2 regions of the Sporosarcina sp. Y1004 genome follow, and region 2 is predicted to be linked to the other one. Evidence: riboswitches for the same ligand, from Rfam matches in the RefSeq annotation. Region 2 holds a riboswitch; the other holds the start of a gene.
The links. Region 2 has a riboswitch for FMN ahead of AC25Y6_RS02590 (ECF transporter S component). Riboswitches for the same ligand answer to the same signal wherever they lie in the genome.

Region 1: it holds a riboswitch for FMN, as region 2 does, so the genes downstream of both, ribD (bifunctional diaminohydroxyphosphoribosylaminopyrimidine deaminase/5-amino-6-(5-phosphoribosylamino)uracil reductase RibD) here and AC25Y6_RS02590 (ECF transporter S component) in region 2, are expected to answer to the same signal.

What each region holds. Positions count from the first base shown of each region.
Region 1 is NZ_JBYHFQ010000005.1:53,943-63,793, reverse strand. Features, by position in the region: gene AC25Y6_RS05240 (YflT domain-containing protein) at 1-39, opposite strand, end outside; gene AC25Y6_RS05235 (hypothetical protein) at 124-420, opposite strand; gene AC25Y6_RS05230 (DedA family protein) at 650-1,297, shown strand; gene AC25Y6_RS05225 (FixH family protein) at 1,672-2,418, shown strand; gene AC25Y6_RS05220 (S-ribosylhomocysteine lyase) at 2,642-3,103, shown strand; gene AC25Y6_RS05215 (methyl-accepting chemotaxis protein) at 3,715-5,406, shown strand; gene AC25Y6_RS05210 (OsmC family protein) at 5,472-5,915, shown strand; FMN riboswitch at 6,212-6,360, shown strand; gene ribD (bifunctional diaminohydroxyphosphoribosylaminopyrimidine deaminase/5-amino-6-(5-phosphoribosylamino)uracil reductase RibD) at 6,420-7,235, shown strand; gene ribE (riboflavin synthase) at 7,506-8,159, shown strand; gene AC25Y6_RS05195 (bifunctional 3,4-dihydroxy-2-butanone-4-phosphate synthase/GTP cyclohydrolase II) at 8,172-9,365, shown strand; gene ribH (6,7-dimethyl-8-ribityllumazine synthase) at 9,379-9,843, shown strand.
Region 2 is NZ_JBYHFQ010000002.1:183,146-192,996, forward strand. Features, by position in the region: gene AC25Y6_RS02575 (RecQ family ATP-dependent DNA helicase) at 1-126, opposite strand, end outside; gene AC25Y6_RS02580 (YpbB family protein) at 126-1,166, opposite strand; gene AC25Y6_RS02585 (ferredoxin) at 1,276-1,527, shown strand; gene AC25Y6_RS02590 (ECF transporter S component) at 1,773-2,354, opposite strand; FMN riboswitch at 2,676-2,804, opposite strand; gene AC25Y6_RS02595 (hypothetical protein) at 2,881-4,098, opposite strand; gene AC25Y6_RS02600 (RNA polymerase sigma factor SigX) at 4,076-4,627, opposite strand; gene AC25Y6_RS02605 (ATP-binding protein) at 4,673-6,457, opposite strand; gene AC25Y6_RS02610 (response regulator transcription factor) at 6,450-7,169, opposite strand; gene ccsB (c-type cytochrome biogenesis protein CcsB) at 7,417-8,601, opposite strand; gene resB (cytochrome c biogenesis protein ResB) at 8,601-9,851, opposite strand, start outside.

The sequences.
Region 1 (9,851 bases), on a different contig from region 2:
TGCCTGAATGGCGTTTTCAACAGTTTTTTTAATAGTCATTATAAAATCCCTCCATTTTTTTATCTCTATCTTTATATACCTTCAACAGGGGGAAACTAAACAAAATTTTTAAAAAGGGAATGATTACCTCCGTAAATTTTTATACGTCAGAATGAAGTGAGTCGGATTTGTATCGACTTCATAGGAAAAGACACCTTGTGTTGTGTGTAAATAGAAAAAACCGTTTCCACTGGAAAAGGGTTTGTATGACATGTCATGTACATGGTCTAATTTAAAAGTGTGTTGTGCTGTTGAAATCGTATCATTATATAAATGGATTTGGTGAACAGTACGACTTGTTTTTTGGTCGTACCAACCCATAATACGTTCGACTATAATATATGTAAGAGTTGAAACGCTTTGTGTGTCTTTGTCATTCATTGTGATACCTCCAAGCTTTAGTTTGAACATAATATGTAATATCTAAGCATATTGTAACAGAATTGTATTCAAATGATGATAAAAGTAAATTGGGTTATTGTTTAAATTAGCTTGTACCATAACATCTAATTCTATTACACTTAGTGACAATTTCAGTTGAAAGAAGTATGATGAATGAGGTTGTGCCCATCAGTTTATCTGATAAATAAATTTGAAAGCGAGTTTGTGAATGACTATAATTCAAAATCTAATCAACTTCATATTGCATATAGATCAGCACTTGGTTGAAATTATTCAGAACTTCGGTATTTGGTCTTATGCAATTGTATTTTTAATCGTGTTTGTTGAAACAGGTCTTGTGATTTTTCCTTTTTTGCCAGGTGATTCATTATTGTTTGCAAGCGGTGCGCTTGCAGCGATGGACGCATTCAATATCGTCGTTCTACTCAGTGGCTTCTTTATAGCGGCAGTCATTGGCGACACGGTGAATTATCACATAGGTATGAAAGTTGGAATGACAATTAAGCCGGGCAGTTTTATGGGGAAATTAATTAATCAGGATAAGATGAATAAAGCTGAGAATTTCTTTAATAGGCACGGTGGAAAAACAATTGTAATCGCACGTTTTATGCCTTTTGTTCGTACGTTCGTTCCTTTTGTAGCAGGTGCTAGCAGGATGAACTACCGTTATTTCTTAATTTACAATATTATAGGCGCAGCGTTATGGGTAGGGATATGTACAATGGCAGGCTACTTCTTCGGTAATATACCCATTATTAAAGAAAACTTTTCTACTGTTATATTATTAATTATTTTTATATCAGTTTTGCCTGCTATTATTAGTATTGTAAAGAGTCGCTCTCGAAAAAAATACTAACAACGAAACACCTCCTGATTGTAATTTCAGGAGGTGTTTTGGAAATTCAATTTCACAAAAAAAGTTTGGACCCGTGCGAAAAGATCACCAGGTAAGAAGTGCTTTGCGATAGAGTTGCTCTGCCAAATTTAAGTCCTTGAAATTTACCCCATTCATCTTCTTTTCTATAAACATGCGAATCAGTTCCCTCATTTGCTGTTCATCGCTATAATCATAATGGTGGGCGAATTCAAGATAGGAACTTATTTCAATATAATCATTATTTCCAATAGATATGAAAAACCTGTGAAACGTATTATCTCACAATAAGTTCTAACTTATCATTTACTAACATAGCGAACTGCGTTAAGTAAAAAGACAACGGGGGGATTTCAATGAAGAGAAAAATTGCAGTGGTATTGGCTGTACTTGTGTTACTAACAATGGCAGCATGCGGTAAAGAGGATGCTGTGAAAAAAGACGCAGCAGGAATAGCACTACCACTTAAAGTAGACCTTACAGTTACAGAAGAGGTTGAAGTGAATGGAACTGTAGAAATGTCCGCTGTTGTTACACAGGGGGAAGACAAAATAGATGATGCAGATGAAGTTGTATTCGAAATCTGGGAAGAAGGTAAAAAAGACGCTAGTGAAAAAGTTGAATCAACAAACGACGAGAATGGAATATACTCAGCTGAAAAAACATTTAATCATGATGGACTGTTCCATATTCAAGTCCATGTAACAGCGAGAGGCTTGCACACAATGCCCGTGAAAGAAGTTACAGTTGGTGACGGCGGGCATTATGAAAAGGCAGCTGAAGGAGAAGTTGAAAATCACCACGCAGACGGATTTTCGATGGACTTTATGGAACGTGAAAATATAAAGTCGGGCGAGGATAATGAATTCATCGTGAACTTGCAATTTGATGGAGAGCCATTTGAAAAAGCGCGTGTACGTTTTGAAATCTGGGATGACGCTAATCCCGACAAACATGATTGGATAGATGCGGAAGAAAAAGTTGCCGGCGAGTATTCAATAACTTACAAATTCACAGAATCAGGCTCACATAAAATACAAATTCATGTAGAAGACGATAATGAATTACATGAGCACGAAGAACATTCAATTGAAGTTATGTAATAAGTAAGAGTAGGCCTCCCTGACGATGTTAAGGGGGCTTGTTTTTATTTGCAAATTAATTAAGGGGGAAATGACTTTGCATAATTTATTTCCCCCAAGAAGTATTGTGTTATTTCAACTATTCTGATAGCTAATAAATCCTTTTTATGATATAAATAGTAATAACATTTATATTATGTGGTAAACAGATAGGAATTCAATAGATAATGAGAGGAAGATAAAAATGAAAATGAATGTTGAAAGTTTTAACTTAGATCATACAAAAGTTGCGGCACCGTACGTGCGATTAGCAGGCGTTAAGCAAGGGACCCATGGTGATGAAGTGTATAAATACGATATTCGTTTCAAACAACCGAACAAAGAGCATATGAAAATGGATGCCCTTCATTCTATTGAACATATAATGGCTGAAAATATTCGAAACCATTCGGATAATGTTGTCGACCTAAGTCCTATGGGTTGCCAAACAGGTTTTTACTTATCCGTTATCAATCATGATGATTTTGATGACATTTTAATTGTGTTAGAAAAGACATTGGAAGATGTACTCACAGCAACAGAGGTTCCAGCTTGCAATGAAGTGCAGTGTGGTTGGGCTGCAAGCCATAGCCTGGAAGGGGCAAAAGGATTGGCGAAAGAAATGCTTAAGAAAAAAGATGAGTGGCGTCAAGTGTTCGCTGAATAAAGGGTTTTTTTAATATGTAAAAATACGCATCTGACGATGAACTAATGAAAACCAGTAAATAACTTGATCACACACTAGGTACTACTTGTATCTGTGCTTTTGGTTCGCTTTGAATTGAACAAGTTTTATATGCTTATCGAGAGGTCTAAGTAAGTAGGGGATGCGACAAATTCGCATCCCCTACTTACTTTTCCGGTAATCTTATGAAGTTTGTTCATCCGTCGCTCTCCCAAGGAACGCGGCAGGCAATTAGTCACAACAGGATGCCACACTCACCCCTCAGTAAAAGTGTCGTTATAATTCGCCGTAAGCGGGCCGAAAATAGTCCAGTAAAAAAGGTGGTTTTAAAGCCCAGATGTTCCATGCAAGTAATCAACAGATAAATCTTCAATACGTAAATCTTTCAGTGACCTTTTTATCATCACTAACATAAATCCTACAAAAATTACAGAAACTTTACACAACTTTTACAGGGTTTTTACATGCTTGTGAGAAAATTGAGTATAAATTCCTGTGAGGTGCTTGTTGAGATGAGGCGAATGGTACAAGAAAAGGCTGTTTGGAGTAAAAGGATTAAATTTTTAAAAATGGGCTCGTCCCTTTTTAAAAAAGTGAAAAGGAAAGTCTTTTCATTAAGGCTAACAACCATCTCATTTAAATTGCGACTTCTAGGTGTAATTTTAGCTATCTTACTAGTATCTACCATTACGATAGGGTTGACAGCATATGAAAAAATGAAAACCAGCACGATAAATCTTGTATCTTCACACTTGGAACGAGAAGTGACAATTGTCAACGATATGGCGAAGACATTGATGTTAGTGCATGTAGGTAATCAAGAAAACTTTATGAAAGAGCTTGAGGGAGTCATAAAAAGGCAACATGTTTCACTAACGCAAGATGGTTATAATCCAACTATATTTTACGGTAAGGATGATCAACTGATCCCTTTTGCTGTTAATGGAAATTCAACTCTGAAGTTGTCTAATCAAATCGCAGAAAAAATTAGTAAAGAAGGAAAAGGTATTTTACATGAAACGATTCAGGGGAATCCATATACCATTAGCTTTTTCCGTATTCAAGAATTAGGCGGAGAATATGTTATTGTCGTTCCAGACAGCGATTACTTATCTGATACGAGAGAAATGAGTAAGGTAATTTATGTGTCAATCCTACTTGCATTAATCATTGCATTACTAGTCATTACACCAACGATTCACCGAATGACGAAACCAATAACTGTATTACAACAAAAAATGCAAATGGTCAGGGAGGGAGACTTAAGTGTCAACCTATCGATTCAATCAACTACACCCGAATTTCATTCCCTTATAAAAAGTTTCCAGAAGATGATCAACAATATGTCTCAGATGCTAGTGGAAATTAAAAACACCAGTACACAATTAGCGCAGACCGGAAGTCACTTAAATGAGAATTCAAATACACTTCTAACGAAAAACGATTATTTAAAAGTTCAAGTTTCTGAGTTAGAGAAGATTGCATCGGAGACAGTTTCAGTTTCAGTATCTCAGCAACAAGCTTTTCAGCATATGAAAATGCAAATGGGTGTTATGTTCAATAAAATGGACGAAGTATTTCAAGTGGCAACAGTTACGGAGCAAGTCGTAAAAGCTGGAGAGGATTCGACAATCGAAGCTGCTAATAGTATGCATACCTTCTTTGATAGTATGAAAAGCGTCATTCAAACGATTGATGCTTTACAAAAAAAGTTCTTGTCTGTATCACAAGTTGTTACGACAATTGACAAAATTACGAACCAAACACGCATGCTTGCATTAAATGCGAAAATTGAAGCATCAAGAGCTGGAAATGCAGGAGCGGGTTTCATAGTAGTAGCGAACGAGGTACAACGTTTAGCGGAGCAATCTGCCAATGCAACAGAAGAAATAAAAGGAACGATTTCTGAAATGGAACAATCTGTTGGTAATTCTACTGCTTACATAGAAAAAATGAAACAGAAAGCGACGGCTTTTGAGAGCATGACTTATGAAAATAGTAAGAATTTTAAAGAAGCTACAAATCATATTCGACTATTGGATCAAAAGTTGTTCATTATGAAAGAACAATTAGACTTATTGGAAAGCGGCCTACCCTTGTTGGAACAATCTACGCAACAAGTGGGAAATGTTTCAAAGAAAAATAAGAGTAATGCAGTGCTAATGATACAGGCGTTTCAGGAGCAAGTCGAAGCGATGCAAGAAGTTGAGAAAACGGGAGCAGAGCTATCCTTACTTTCAGATAAGCTATTGGAAAATGCCAATCAATTTAATACTACGAATTGAGACTGAAGTGTAAAATAGAATTGTACAGATGATTACAGCAACAAAATATAAGGGGGGCATACACGATGGCAGAACATCACTTTTATTTGAAAGCGGATTGGCCAGGTTTACGAAATGATATCGGAACGATTGATGCTGGGAATTTGAAGACAACAGTGTCAATACCTCCTGAAATGGATGGGCCAGGAGTAGGTACAAACCCTGATGAAATGTTATTAGGAGCAGCCGCCACATGCTATATTATTACGCTCGCTGCGATGATGGAACGCAGCAAGCTTGAAAAGGAAGCGTTGACAATGGAGTCTGTGGGAATTGTCGATGTAACAAACGGTGTCATTACATACAAAAAAATTATACATAAACCCCAAATCGTTTTGAAACTGGATGCGACTGAAAAGGATGAAGCACTTGCTTATAAACTTGCGGAAAAGGCAGAAACATCCTGTATGATTAGCCGGGCGATAAAAGGAAATGTTGAAATTGAATTGAAAGCGAAAGTGGTAAAATAAAATCTCCATTCACAACAGGGGGTGCTGACTTTGGTCCAGAGGCACCACTCGAAGCTTGGATAGCATAAACGTTCAATGCATATCCTGGAAATCCGTTGGTAAATTTGAAGAACTTGGCGTAAGTAGGAAGGTGTCAAAATTTGGTCAAGTTGTTCCGTAATACATTGATATCGATTCGATTGGAGACTTAATAGAATAAGGACAATGATGACTGAGACTCAGTTCCGTTTTGAAACGAACTGAGTTTTTTTGTTTTTTTTATAAAAGTATGTTAACTTTAAATCGGTACGTATAAACAAACTCTTCGGGGCAAGGTGAAATTCCTTACCGACGGTGATCGAGCATAGCTCGTAAGTCCGTGACCCGTCCTTCTTCGTTTAGGAAGGCGGTGGAGCTGGTGAAATTCCGGCACCGACAGTTACAGTCTGGATGGGAGAATTGTTTTGGCTATACGTACTATGCTTGCAAGCTCTGCCCTTTCAAATAGTGAAAGGGGGAATGCAAATGGAACCTCAACATTATATGAGAGTTGCTCTTGAACTGGTGCGGACTGCACAGGGACAAGCCTCGCCGAATCTACTCGTCGGTGCTGTTTGCGCGAAAGACGGTCTGATATTAGGGACCGGTGCACATTTGCGAGCTAGAACACCTCATACAGAAGTGCAGGCACTGACGATGACAGGTTTGAATTCTGTTGGTGCAGATCTATATTTGGCACTAGAACAGTTTTTCCATAGAAGGAAAACACTTTCGTGTACAGATCTACTTAGATCGTCAGGAATTCAACGTTTCTTTGTTGCGTCTTTCCATCCGAATCCTTCCGTAAAAGGAACAGGAGTCGGGCTTCTTAAAGTAGCGGGAATCGAAGTCATCTCCGGCATTTTACAACAAGAGGCAGAGCAGTCAAACCAAGCATTTTTGTATTTCAGCAAATACGGGACACCATACGACACCTTGAAAGCCGCCGCAACTCTTGACGGTAGACTTTCAACGCAGAATGGGGACAGCAAATGGATTACTTCGGCTGCATTACGAACCGTAGTCCATCACCTCCGCAATATCCATGATGCTATTTTGGTTGGCGTACAAACCGTACTTCACAATAACCCTTTCCTCACCACCCGTTTGCCCCATGGTGGAAAGAATCCAATTCGAACTATTTTAGAACGGCATCTCAGGACGCCCAAAACAGCTATTGTCGTAACTGACTGCGCTACAGAAACAATTTTTTTTACACTCGATTCACCAGAGTCGGAACCTGCTTTTTCGAATATCCTCTCGTTTCAATTGAAAGGATCTCAGAAAATGTACCTTTTTTGAATGTAATTTTAAATCGTCTTGTAAAGATTAGAAGCATGAAGATGTTAGTCGAAGGCGACAGCCGTTTCCTTTGCAGTTTCATCACTGAAGGCTTGGCGGATGAACTGTATTTGTAAATGGCACCGAGATTGACTGGCAATAGGCATCTATCTATGTGGACGACACGCAGAACAGGATGGCGGATGAGAATCACTCCGTTTTTTTAATGTGCAATAAATCGGGGACGATATTCGATTGCGTGCCAAGTTCCTGAAGGAGGATTGACTATAATTGTTTACTGGAATTATCGAAGAAATAGGAACAGTTTCAGCGGTCAGACCAGGATCGAATTCAATGCAACTATCAATTCGTTGCGCTAAAGTGCTGAGCGATGTTAAAAAAGGCGACAGTTTGTCAGTGAACGGTGTCTGTTTGACGGTATCGGACTTCTCAAGTAATCATTTTTCTGCCGACGTCATGCCTGAAACAGTCAAGGCGACAACGCTTCATGCATTGCGAACGGGAAGTCCCGTCAATCTAGAGCGTGCAATGGCGGCAGATGGTCGATTCGGTGGACATATCGTCAGCGGACATGTTGATGGCACCGGAGAAGTCGTGTCAGTAAGACAAAAAGAAAATGCCATTTATGTTGAAATCAGTGTCGAGCCTCAATTGTTGAAGTATTTCATCCCGAAAGGTTCAGTAACAGTGGATGGGACTTCGCTTACTGTCTTTGGTGTGACAGAAGAAAGTTTTATCATCTCACTAATTCCGGTTACACAAGATGACTCAATCATCGGTCGGAAAAGACCAGGGGATAAAGTGAACGTAGAATGCGACATGCTTGCAAAATATATTGAACGGCTTATGACTACTACTAACAAAGAGAAATCAACTGGCGGTTTAACAATGGATACACTTGTCGCAAGCGGATTCCTCAGTTAAGGAGGAAAAAAGATGTACACTACCGTAGAAAAAGCAATCGAAGATCTGAAAAAAGGAAAAGCGATAATTGTTGTTGACGACGAGGATCGCGAAAATGAAGGGGACTTTGTTGCGCTTGGTGAATTTGCAACGCCGGAAATGATTAATTTCATGGCGACTGAAGGTCGTGGATTGATTTGCGTGCCGATAGATGAAGAGAAATCCCAACAGCTTGATCTTGGACTTATGACAAATAATAATACCGATGTAAACGGAACAGCTTTCACGATAAGCATCGATCACGCGCAGTGTCACACTGGTATTTCTGCATTTGAACGATCAGAAACCGTGTTGAAGATGCTGGGGAGTGAAGCCAGACCGACTGATTTCACAAGACCCGGTCATATTTTCCCATTGATTGCCAAGGCTGGCGGTGTCTTAAAAAGGTCAGGTCATACAGAAGCGGCGGTCGACCTTGCGAAGCTTGCTGGGTCAGAGCCGGTGGGTGTGATAGTTGAAATTATGAATGTCGATGGAACGATGGCTAGAGGGCCACAGCTAAAAGAAATCGCGGATAAATATGACCTTGTAATTTTAACGATTCAGGAACTGATTGCTTATCGCCGAAAAACTGAAAAACTTGTCGAGCGTATCGTGGATATTGATTTGCCTACGGATTATGGTAATTTCAAAGCAGTCGCTTTTAAAGAAACAGAAACCGGGCATGAACATATTGCTTTGATAAAGGGTGATATTGAAAATGCTGAAAATGTACTAGTCCGCGTTCATTCGGAATGTTTGACAGGCGATGTCTTTGGCTCATGCCGATGTGATTGCGGCCCTCAACTTCAGGCAGCACTCACGCAGATTGAAAAAACCGGAAGAGGCGTCCTGCTGTATATGCGTCAGGAAGTGCGGGGCATCAGTCTTGTCAATAAAATGAAAGCATACAAGCTACAAGAAGAAGGATACGACACGGTTGAGGCTAATGAAAAATTAGGATTCCCGGATGACCTCCGAGATTACGGAATCGGCGCACAAATCCTACGGGAACTCGGTTTAACAACAATTCATCTTTTGACGAACAACCCGCGTAAAATCGCCGGTCTGGGTGGACATGGCTTGGAAGTAACGGAGCGTATTCAAATCGAAATGCCAGTAAAAGAATCAAATAAAGCGTATATGGACACAAAGAAAAGTAAAATGGGCCATATACTAAATAGTTGAGGGGGAAATAATAATGGGAACAATTTATGAAGGACATTTAATTGGAACAGGGCTTAAAATCGGTATCGTCGTTGCTAGATTCAATGATTTCATCACTGGTAAATTATTGAGCGGAGCGGAAGATGCATTGCATCGTCACGGAGTGGATGAAAGTGATATTGCTGTTGCGTGGGTACCGGGTGCTTATGAAATCCCGCTAATCGCGAAGAAAATGGCTGCTTCCGGCAAGTATGATGCTGTTATCACACTTGGCACAGTCATACGCGGATCAACACCGCATTTTGACTTTGTTTGTAATGAAGTTGCTAAAGGAGTCGCAGCCATCAATCTGCAGGAAGGCATCCCAGTCATCTTCGGTGTCTTGACGACGGATACAATTGAACAAGCAATTGAACGGGCAGGAACGAAAGCTGGAAATAAAGGATGGGATTCAGGGAATTCTGCAATTGAGATGGCGAATTTGTTGAAACAGATTTAATTACTGAT
Region 2 (9,851 bases):
CCCAATGCCTGTAGGCAAAATGGCAACCGTATCTTTTCCTGCAATTACATCGCGAATCACTTCCTCTTGACCCGTCCTGAATTGGTCAAAACCAAATTTCTCTTTCAAAATTTTGTGAATCTCCACTAGCATTCCACTCCAGTCCGAGCACCTAGAATTAGTCGTAGTTGAAAATAGGACAAGTGCTCGAATTCCGATTTCAGCACTCGAAGTCTTCGTGTTCCAAATTCACTAACTTTCGCAATGACTGCCACTACATCTTCCTCTGAAACAAAATCAGTTAGAGGGAATTCTAAGTCATTAATAGACATTTCGACGAAGTGATCTTCAATCGTACTTGTTTTCAATTTACGTACATTGACTATGTCTTCAATCGATAGTCCACGGATAAAAAGCTGTTTCGTTTTTACTGACGAATCAGTCAAGTATGTCGAAACCTTGACATTTTCAGCTAATTTTCGCAACAAAGGCAAATCGGATGAATTTAAGATTACAGTTAGTAATATATGTAATGCTTCTATAAAAAGTAGACGGATGTCAAATGGATTTTGTTTCAAAGTATCCGATAATTGATCCCAAGTCCATCCGCTCATTTTAAAACCGCTCAATCGATAGGTGATAACTTGCTTTTGAATGTCGTCTATTCCGCTTCGTGTAAAGCAAACGCGAAGCTCTTCGCTAAGCAAGCGAGAAAACGCAGGATCGCCAATAGGCAAAGTATGTAAGAAAGATTTTACAAAGTGCTGGATATCGCGGTCTTTTTGAACTGGCATGAAAGACTTTTCACCTGCCTTAAAATTAGAGACCGTTTGAACTGTAAGCGATAATCTTCCAAAAAAAATCATTTCACGACCTCTATAGTCCCAACCGTTAAATTGATAAGATTGAATTTTTGCAACTTCGGCATTTCCCTGTTCAGTCAACTTGACGTATGAATCATTCATGGTTAAAATAAGTTCTTGATCCGCCAATTGATGAGCAACTAAATTAAACTCTTCTAACGACAATTTTGGTAAAATGCCAAAGAATTCTTTTAAGCCGTAATATTCGACATCCTGCAAAGTCTGACCTGATTTTTTGCCGCGTAATAGGTGAAAACCCGCATAGATTTTGCGTTCCCCATCTATTCTACTTATGATGGTTAATAGTATTGAAAATAGATTCATTTTGAATTCCTCCGATAAACAAACGTTTTTTGTTGAAAACTCTTGTCAACATCATTAGAATGGATTATGAAGTAAATTTTTTGTACGGAGAAAAGAGGAGAAAAAGACTATGCCTAAATATACAATCGTCGACCAAGATACATGCATCGCATGTGGGGCGTGTGGAGCAGCTGCTCCAGATATATACGATTATGATGACGAGGGGATTGCTTACGTTATCCTCGATGATAACACGGGTACAGCGGAAGTTCCAGAAGAACTAATGGAAGATTTGGAAGATGCTTTCGATGGCTGTCCAACCGATTCAATCAAGACTGCCGATGCACCATTTGATGGCGATGCGTTAAAATACGAAGATTAATTTCAAATTAGTAGTCGACATACACCAACCAGTATTACTAGCTCAGCGCCTCTCAGTTGACGTTGGAAATACCATACCGACCAACTACACTAGATTACTCCACAAGCATGTCCTATGCAGTGTTGAACGCGCTGAACTCACCTTCAGGTCACTAAATTAATTAATACATAGAAAAGCCGTACCGGTAAAACTTCCCGGTACGGCTTTTCTCTATATATAGTAGTTTGACTCGTGACATTTGTAATTTAAGAAGCTAATTGTGACCGCTGTTGAGCAATCCATTTTTGCATACTATTGAAAAGTAGCAATGTAATAACCATTAGAATAACACCTTTGACAAGGTTAAATGGTAAGATTCCCAATACAATCATTGAGTACAATGCATCACCTGACATGGCTGGCATATTAAGGAAGTAACCGTACATTGGTAAAAACAATACATAGTTCAGGACGCTCATGCCGACTGCCATCGCAACTGTTCCAGCAATCAGACCGACCGTAAGGCCTTTAGCCGTCCGGAATTTATTGAAGATGAAATAGATAGGTAGTATAAAGAGTACACCCGTTACAAAGTTTGCAAGTTCTCCTACAGGTACTCCTGTCGGGCTCCCTGACATGAACCAGTGCATAATATTTTTAAGCAATTCAACCGATATTCCAGCTACAGGTCCCATAGTCATAATTGCCAAAACGGCAGGAATCTCACTGAAATCGATTTTCAGAAATGCCGGTAATGCAGGTAACGGGAAGTTAAACTGCATCAAAACAGTTGAAATACTCCCTAGTATCGCGATCAAAATCATCTTACGTAATTTCTTGTTTGTCATTTGTTCCTCTCTCCTTTTGCGATTCACTTCAAAAGAGGAAAGGCCGTTCCATCCTATATATGTCGACAAAAAATCCCTAAAGCAAATAGGCTTTAAGGAGTTAAAAGGTACGTTTCGCTTCCGATACATGTCGCAATACGTCATCAGCTTCGCTCGTTCACATCAATATGTGTCTAACTTAAGGACACTCTGGTGTTCACTTACTCGCATCTATCGCTACATTCATCTCGAAATCTTCACAAGTTGTAAGGAGGAAATCTCCTATTTACCCATGATTAAACAAGCACCCTTTTTGTGGACAACACAAAAAGATGGCCGCACCTTCACCTTCTCCCATCCAGACTATACTGTCGGCTCCGGAATCACACCGGTATCAGCTGTTAAGCTCGCGGGCTTGGAAAAATTTCCTTTACCGCCGGTCGGGAATTACACCCTGCCCCGAAGATGAATCAATATTATGTTACATTTCTATTGTATATATAAAAGAGTGCTTTGTAAACAGTTCAGTTTACAAAGCACTCTTTTTTCATTTCAAAATGATAGGTAGCGGATTAGATCCAATCGGAACCGGTAAAGGTCCACTGAAGTTAAAACCGTTCCATTCTTCTTGAACTACATTTTCAAATTGAAGTTGTTCACCAAAGCTAGCGGCCGTTAACAACATACCTTCAATCATTAACATTCCTTTTATCGGCTCAATCGCTTCCAAGTCCAAGGGTTTTGTGAATTTTACAACAGTCACTTCAGTTCCTTGATTTACTTCAAATTCGATAGCAGCTGGAATGACTGGCTGAAAAACATCATTTGGCTTTATCCTCATCTGTTGCAGCGCCTTTACGATAGATTGCTGCGGTTGCGAAAAGTTAGATGAAAGAAACTGCTGTCCATCTTCTTGCTCAAATAAGTAGTAATTAAAGTGATTGATACCACTCTTTAACACCATCGGCGTACTGGGCTGCCCGACTTCGGAAAACACGACTGCCGATTCATCTTCGTGCTGAAATTGTATTTCTTTAAAACCATAAAACGTATCCTGTAATGTATTGAAATACACTTCCATCGAAGCAGACGCCAAGTCGTAGCCATGCCCCTTCGGAAGCCGGTGGATAAGGTCTAAATCATCCCGAATAAAAACACCTTCATAAGGGTGATATGCAGTAAATCCGAGCGCTTCCTCGTCGATACGCACCGCATATTTTGAGTATAAATCATAACTTGTCGGATTCAAAGTCCCAAAATCCGCTTCGATTTGACTGTTTGGAATAACGAATGAAACAGGAATGCTTGATGCTTGATCACCTGCAAGTCCTATGTGGAATAATGTAACATCTTCAAGATCTTCAGGATAGACAGCAAAATGATGCATACCACTCTCCATGTCTGCCATCATGGTAGAAGACTTTTCAGTCTGTTCTTCAACGGTTGCCATTTTAGCCGATTCATCTCCTACCGTAGAAGTGTCAAAGTCATCACTCTTCGTCACAGCCGAGTCTGCACTTTCAGACTTCATTGCGCTGTCATCTCCCCGAAACATCGATGGGATTAGAAGCCCTACAACTAGCAGAGCAGCGATAGCTACCAATGCCGGCATCCACCTTAAAGATCGCTTGCGACGGTGATCGCTCAGCCTTTCGTCCTGTTTAAGCCGTTCAATAATTTTCGATTTTGAACGGTTATCCTCTATATCAGGTAAATCTCCGAGGAGATTTTCAATCTTGTTGTTATTCCATTTTTTTTGGGTCATCAAGTTCCCTCCCTTCTGTCGGAAGAGCATTCAATTTCTTTTGTAAAGCTTTGATTGCCCTGTGTTGAGTGGTCTTTACTTTGCCTTCTGTCCAGCCAAGGATTTCAGCTGATTCAGCAATTGAAAGGTCTTGGAAATAACGCATAATGATAACCATTTTCTGATCACCTGTACACGTATTAAGTGCGTTTAACAGCTCTTGCATTTCTTCATTGAGCGTAACGATTTCCTCCTGAAGGATTCCTGTCGAAACGAGCTCACTTTTTTCCCAGTCGAATTTATCAAAGAGATGTTTTTTTCGCACTGTGTTTTTCCTGAAATAATCTATTGCGACATTTTTGGCAATTGAAAAGAGCCATGTCTTTTCGGAACTTTTCCCCTCAAAACCGACGTACGCCCGCAGCACCCTTACATATACTTCATGCATAAGGTCTTCAGCTTGATCACGGTCCCTTGTCAAATAGATAAGAAACTTGAACACATCCTGATGATACTGCTCGTATAGTCGGTGAAAAACGGAGTCGTTCATAAAATTCCCCCGCTCTATTAATTAGTCGTTCTTCAAGCTAATTAGTTACATATTTTTTAATAGCAATGTACAACAGAAAATCGTACCTTCAACGTCGCTCCTTGTTGCAGTAATTCTGCCGCCGTGGGAGTCGATTATACTTTTCGCGATAGCAAGTCCTAGGCCCGTACCGCCTTTCCCCCTTGTTCTCGCTTTATCCGCTTTATAAAATCGTTCGAAGATGTACGGAAGGTCCTCTACTGGAATCCCAACGCCTGTATCCGTGACTTTTATTTCAATCTTATCTACAAGCTTTTCAATACTAATTTTGACGCTACCTCCATCAGGCGTATGGCGTATGGCATTGTCGATTAAATTAGTAAATACTTGCTCCAACCGATCTTCATCAACGTTTATTATTAATTCTTGTGTTTCTGGAAATTCGAAAGACAGTTCAACATTCGCTTCTCGCGCTACTTGCATGAACTTAAATACAATTCTGTCCAGGAAAGGGATTATTGACAAATCTTCTTTGTAAAGCCGCATATGACCGGACTCCATCCTAGCGAGATCCAGAAGATCCGTCACAAGGCGTCCCATTCTTTTCGACTCATCGTGAATGATTTGCACCATCTCGTCGCGTTCCTCATCACTGTTGGTCACACCATCTATAATCGCTTCACTGTACCCCTGCAGCATGGAAATGGGCGTTCGAAGTTCATGGGAAACGTTTGCGATGAAATCTGAACGGAGCTTTTCAAGTTTATGCTGATCCGTCATATCTCTTAAGACTGCAACAGCCCCACGAATACTATTTCCGCTGTAAAGCGGGCTTATCGAAATACCATAGAACTGACCATTCAGTTCCAATTCATCCTCCACTTCCTCCGCAAACGTAATAACGTGTTCAAGCATATGGAAAATTGCTGGCGGAATATGGCGATTTCCTTCTAGTTCCTCATTTTTAATATACCAGTTTTGCAATAGTCTTTCTGCTTGGGGATTACTTAAAAGAATCGTGTAATCACGATTGAATGTAATGACAGCATCCGTCATTGATGTCAAAATGCTTGATAGTTGTTCCTTATCCTGATTAATTAGTTCTACATGATATTTAAGTTGTCTACCCATCTGATTAAATGCCGTAGCGAGTTGACCAATTTCATCATTTTGATTTACAGGCAAACGAGTGTCGAAATTACCTTTTGACAATTCAAAAGCAGCTTGCCTAAAACTCCTTAAAGGTAGAGTAATTCGAGTAGACAGGAAAAATGCAAAAAATGTCGTTAAAATAAATGCTATAAATGCTGATAAAAATACAATATGCGTAGTTCTTTTCGTAGTTCTGTGGACGGCTTCAAGACTTTGGTAAATGACAACCGTACCAGTTACTTCATTTTCTATTTCAAGTGGGTAAGATAAAACAAGATATTGCTCCATGACATCTTCTTCAATATTAGAAGGTAGAATCATTTCCTTCACAACTGGCTTATCCAATTTTTGATTGAATTGGAATAGAGATTCATTCAGGATTTTTTCCTCTATCTTTTCCTGGTTTAATCCCTTATGAAACGAATCGGTAACTTCTCGGTCGGAACCTACAACCATTGCATTTGTTTCTTCGTCAAGAATGTCATGAATAATTACTTGCATCGAAGGTCCGCCTTCATGATCTTCGACGATTTTCCCGATTGTCGTTACTACCCTACGTAAGGTATCCTCGGCTTGTTGCGTATGAAAATTATCAAGGAATTCTAGTAACAGTACTGTTACGATAAAAAGGACAAAGGAAACGAGAAGCAATATGGTTGCCCATAGCTTCCCGACAATTGAATTCCATATCCTATTCATTAGGAATCTCGAACTTGTAGCCGACTCCCCACACAGTGACAATCATTTTTGCCGCATGTTCAGAAACGCGACTGAGCTTTTCCCGAAGTCGCTTAACATGCGTATCAACAGTACGAAGGTCGCCAAAGAATTCATAATGCCATACTTCTTTTAACAATTGCTCTCTGTCGAAAACTTTGTCCGGCGACTTCGCAAGGAAATAGAGAAGTTCATACTCTTTAGGCGTTAGCGCCACTTCTTTACCATCTGCTGTAACACGGTGTGCATCGTGATCGATTGTCAATTGTGGAAAAACGACTAAATCTTTCGATGTAGATGCTGATGCTGATCCTGGGAATGTAACTGATCTTCTTAAAATCGCCTTAACGCGCAGTACAACTTCACGCGGACTGAACGGTTTCACTATGTAATCATCCGCACCCGCTTCAAAACCGGTTACTCTGTCAGACTCCTCGCCTTTTGCTGTCAGCATTATAACAGGCGTCATTATTTTCTTTTCTCTCAATTCTTCCAGCACTTCAAGGCCATCTTTTTCAGGCATCATCAAGTCAAGTAAAATACAGTCATAATTATTAATAAGAGCCTTTTCAAGAGCTTGGGCTCCATCAACCGCTTCGTCAATTTCATATCCTTCTCGCGTAAGATACATATTTAACAAACGGCGGATTCTCTCCTCGTCATCTACTACTAACAGTTTCAACTTTTCGTCCATAGATGTATACCCCTTTCAACATGCTTCTTAGTCCATTGTACAAGTCGCCATGTAAAAAAGAAACAGAAAAGCAGCGGTGGCTTGCTTTGAACCCGTTTCAATATGACGGATCAGTGAAGTACTGTAGTTTTTAATGTATTGTTCGGCTGTTGTTATGTAAACAATAAAAAACTTCACAGAAGTAGTTATCCAACTACATCCATGAAGTTCTCAATTACTATTCAATTGTAAGTTTCCTTACCTTGTCTTAAGCATAGGAGTGTAACCCAGCAATGATTAAGTTAACAGCAATTAGATTAAACATAATAATAATGAAACCGATAACTGCTAGCCATGCTGATTTCTCGCCGTCCCACCCTCGTGAAAAACGCAAGTGGAGGAATGCGGCATAGAATAACCATGTAATAAGAGCCCATACTTCTTTTGGATCCCAACCCCAGAACCTTGACCAAGCCTCATGAGCCCAAATCATAGCGAAGATGAGTGCACCAAGTGTGAAGACAGGGAAACCAATCAAAACAGAACGATACCCAATTTCGTCCATCATTTGCGAATTCGCTTTTTTAGCGAAAGGCTGTAGCAATGCTGCAATTGGACGTCGGAAAATAAGTCTCAGAATCAAGTATAAAACGATTCCGCTCGCGACTGACCAGACGAATGTCGTAAACGTCTTCGCATTTATGATTGGCGGCATTTCGGCCCATGGCGTCATTACACCCGGTGTAAGCGATTCATAACCAGCCATTCCGAAAAGTGGTGGATAATTGTACTCGATTTTAGCAGGTTGTTCATTTTTATCAATGTATGTGAATTCTGCTTCATAGCCTGCTATTTTAAACGACGTCGAAGACAATACGAACCCAATTACTAGTATAAGTGTGAAGATAACCGCTTCTAGCCAGAAACGCTGTTTCGACTTTTTCGTCAAATCAATATTCTTCAATAAGTAGATGAGTCCCGCAACAGCACTTATTGCAAGAATCGATTCACCAAGTGCAGCCGTAATTACATGAACCCACAACCAATAACTTTTCAGTGCGGGAATAAGTGGTGTAATTTCCCTCGGAAACATACTTGCATACCCGATGATAATAATCGCGATTGGCAGTGCAAACAAGCCGAGTGATGGCGTTCTATAAATGTAATACAGAAGAATAAATGCCCCTACGAGCATCATTCCAAATGCTGTTGTAAATTCGAACATATTACTTACTGGGGCATGTCCTGATGCTATCCAGCGAGCAATGAAATAGCCTACATGGGTAATGAATCCGATAATCGTAATCGTAATCGCAATTTTGCCCCATCTGTTGTTTTTATAAGAAGTTTCCGATTTAGCACCTTTTACCGCACCGCCGAAAAAGAGCGTTGCGACAAGATAGGCGATAAATGAAACTAAAAGTAGATTAGCACTTAACGCTGCAAGTCCCATTATATTTTGTCCACTTCCTTATCTTCCGAGGTAGATTCTTTGTCTTGTCTGTCTTCATAAGATGGTAATTCTGCAACGTCTTTCACTTGATCCAGGTCTTTCTTCAAGGAAAACCAGTTTTTATTTGTATGACCGGCGACTAACAGCCCGCCGTCAGTCCCTTTTTGAATCCAAATTCTTCTATGGTGCCAATAAGATCCTTGTGAGACACCAATCATAAAGATAATCCCCCCTATAAGAAGGAGATATAACGTTTTATCCTTGCGTACTGTAAGTCCCGATATATCTCGGGTTTCTGCACTAACGAAATTCACTTTATAATCATTGACTTCCGTTTCGAGTGTTTGTTTGATCGCAACAAAGCTCATTTCACCATCAGGCTTATCCGGAGTCACCATTTTAAAGATGAATGCAGGATTGTTCGGTATCGGAGATTTCGATATTGGTTCCCCGTTCTCAACCCCATCATAGTCAGGATAATAATCACTCAGTACAACGCTTGCGCCATTCTCAAGTTCGTAATCACGTTTCGGATTGTTAAGGTCGACCGTGAATTCCCCGAATGATGAACCCGTCGCTTTTTCAGTTAAATTGAACGTCATTGATTTTAATTCATCTAGACGAAAATCCATTTGAAACACGTTATAGCCATCAAATTTTAATGGTTTATTGACAATAATTGAGTAGTCCTTCACGAACTCTGTCTCATTGGAACCAGGAAGACTACCTTCCTCTTTTTGATACAAAGCGACATCGGTCTGATAGTTTTTCGCAATCATGCCGACACGTTCGAGCGCATCACCGAACACTTCGTCAGCTTCCTCTTTTGTATAGTTTTCTATGATGAATTCTTTACTTTCCAAAAAGTAACCTTCTGCACCTGGAATAGAACGTGTTTCCCCTTCGCGGATCCACATCGTTTCATCTACATAAAACCCAGGTATACCACGCAGTAGAATACCGAATAAGAAAATGATAAGTCCCAAGTGATTGACGTACGGACCCCATCTTGAAAAACGGTTTTTCTCTGCAAGTAAAGCTCCGTCTTCCGTCTTCACGTTGTAACGAAGTTCCTTCAGTTTCTCCTCCGCTTTTAGTAGTGCGGCATCTGGATCTTCCGAAGGTCCTTCGCCATAGAGACGTTGTTTTTTCATGAAGGAAGGATGGCGTTTCGTACGTTGCTTTTTCAATGATTTATAAAGCGGAATAACCCGATCGACACTAGCGATGATGATGGATGCTCCAAGCAT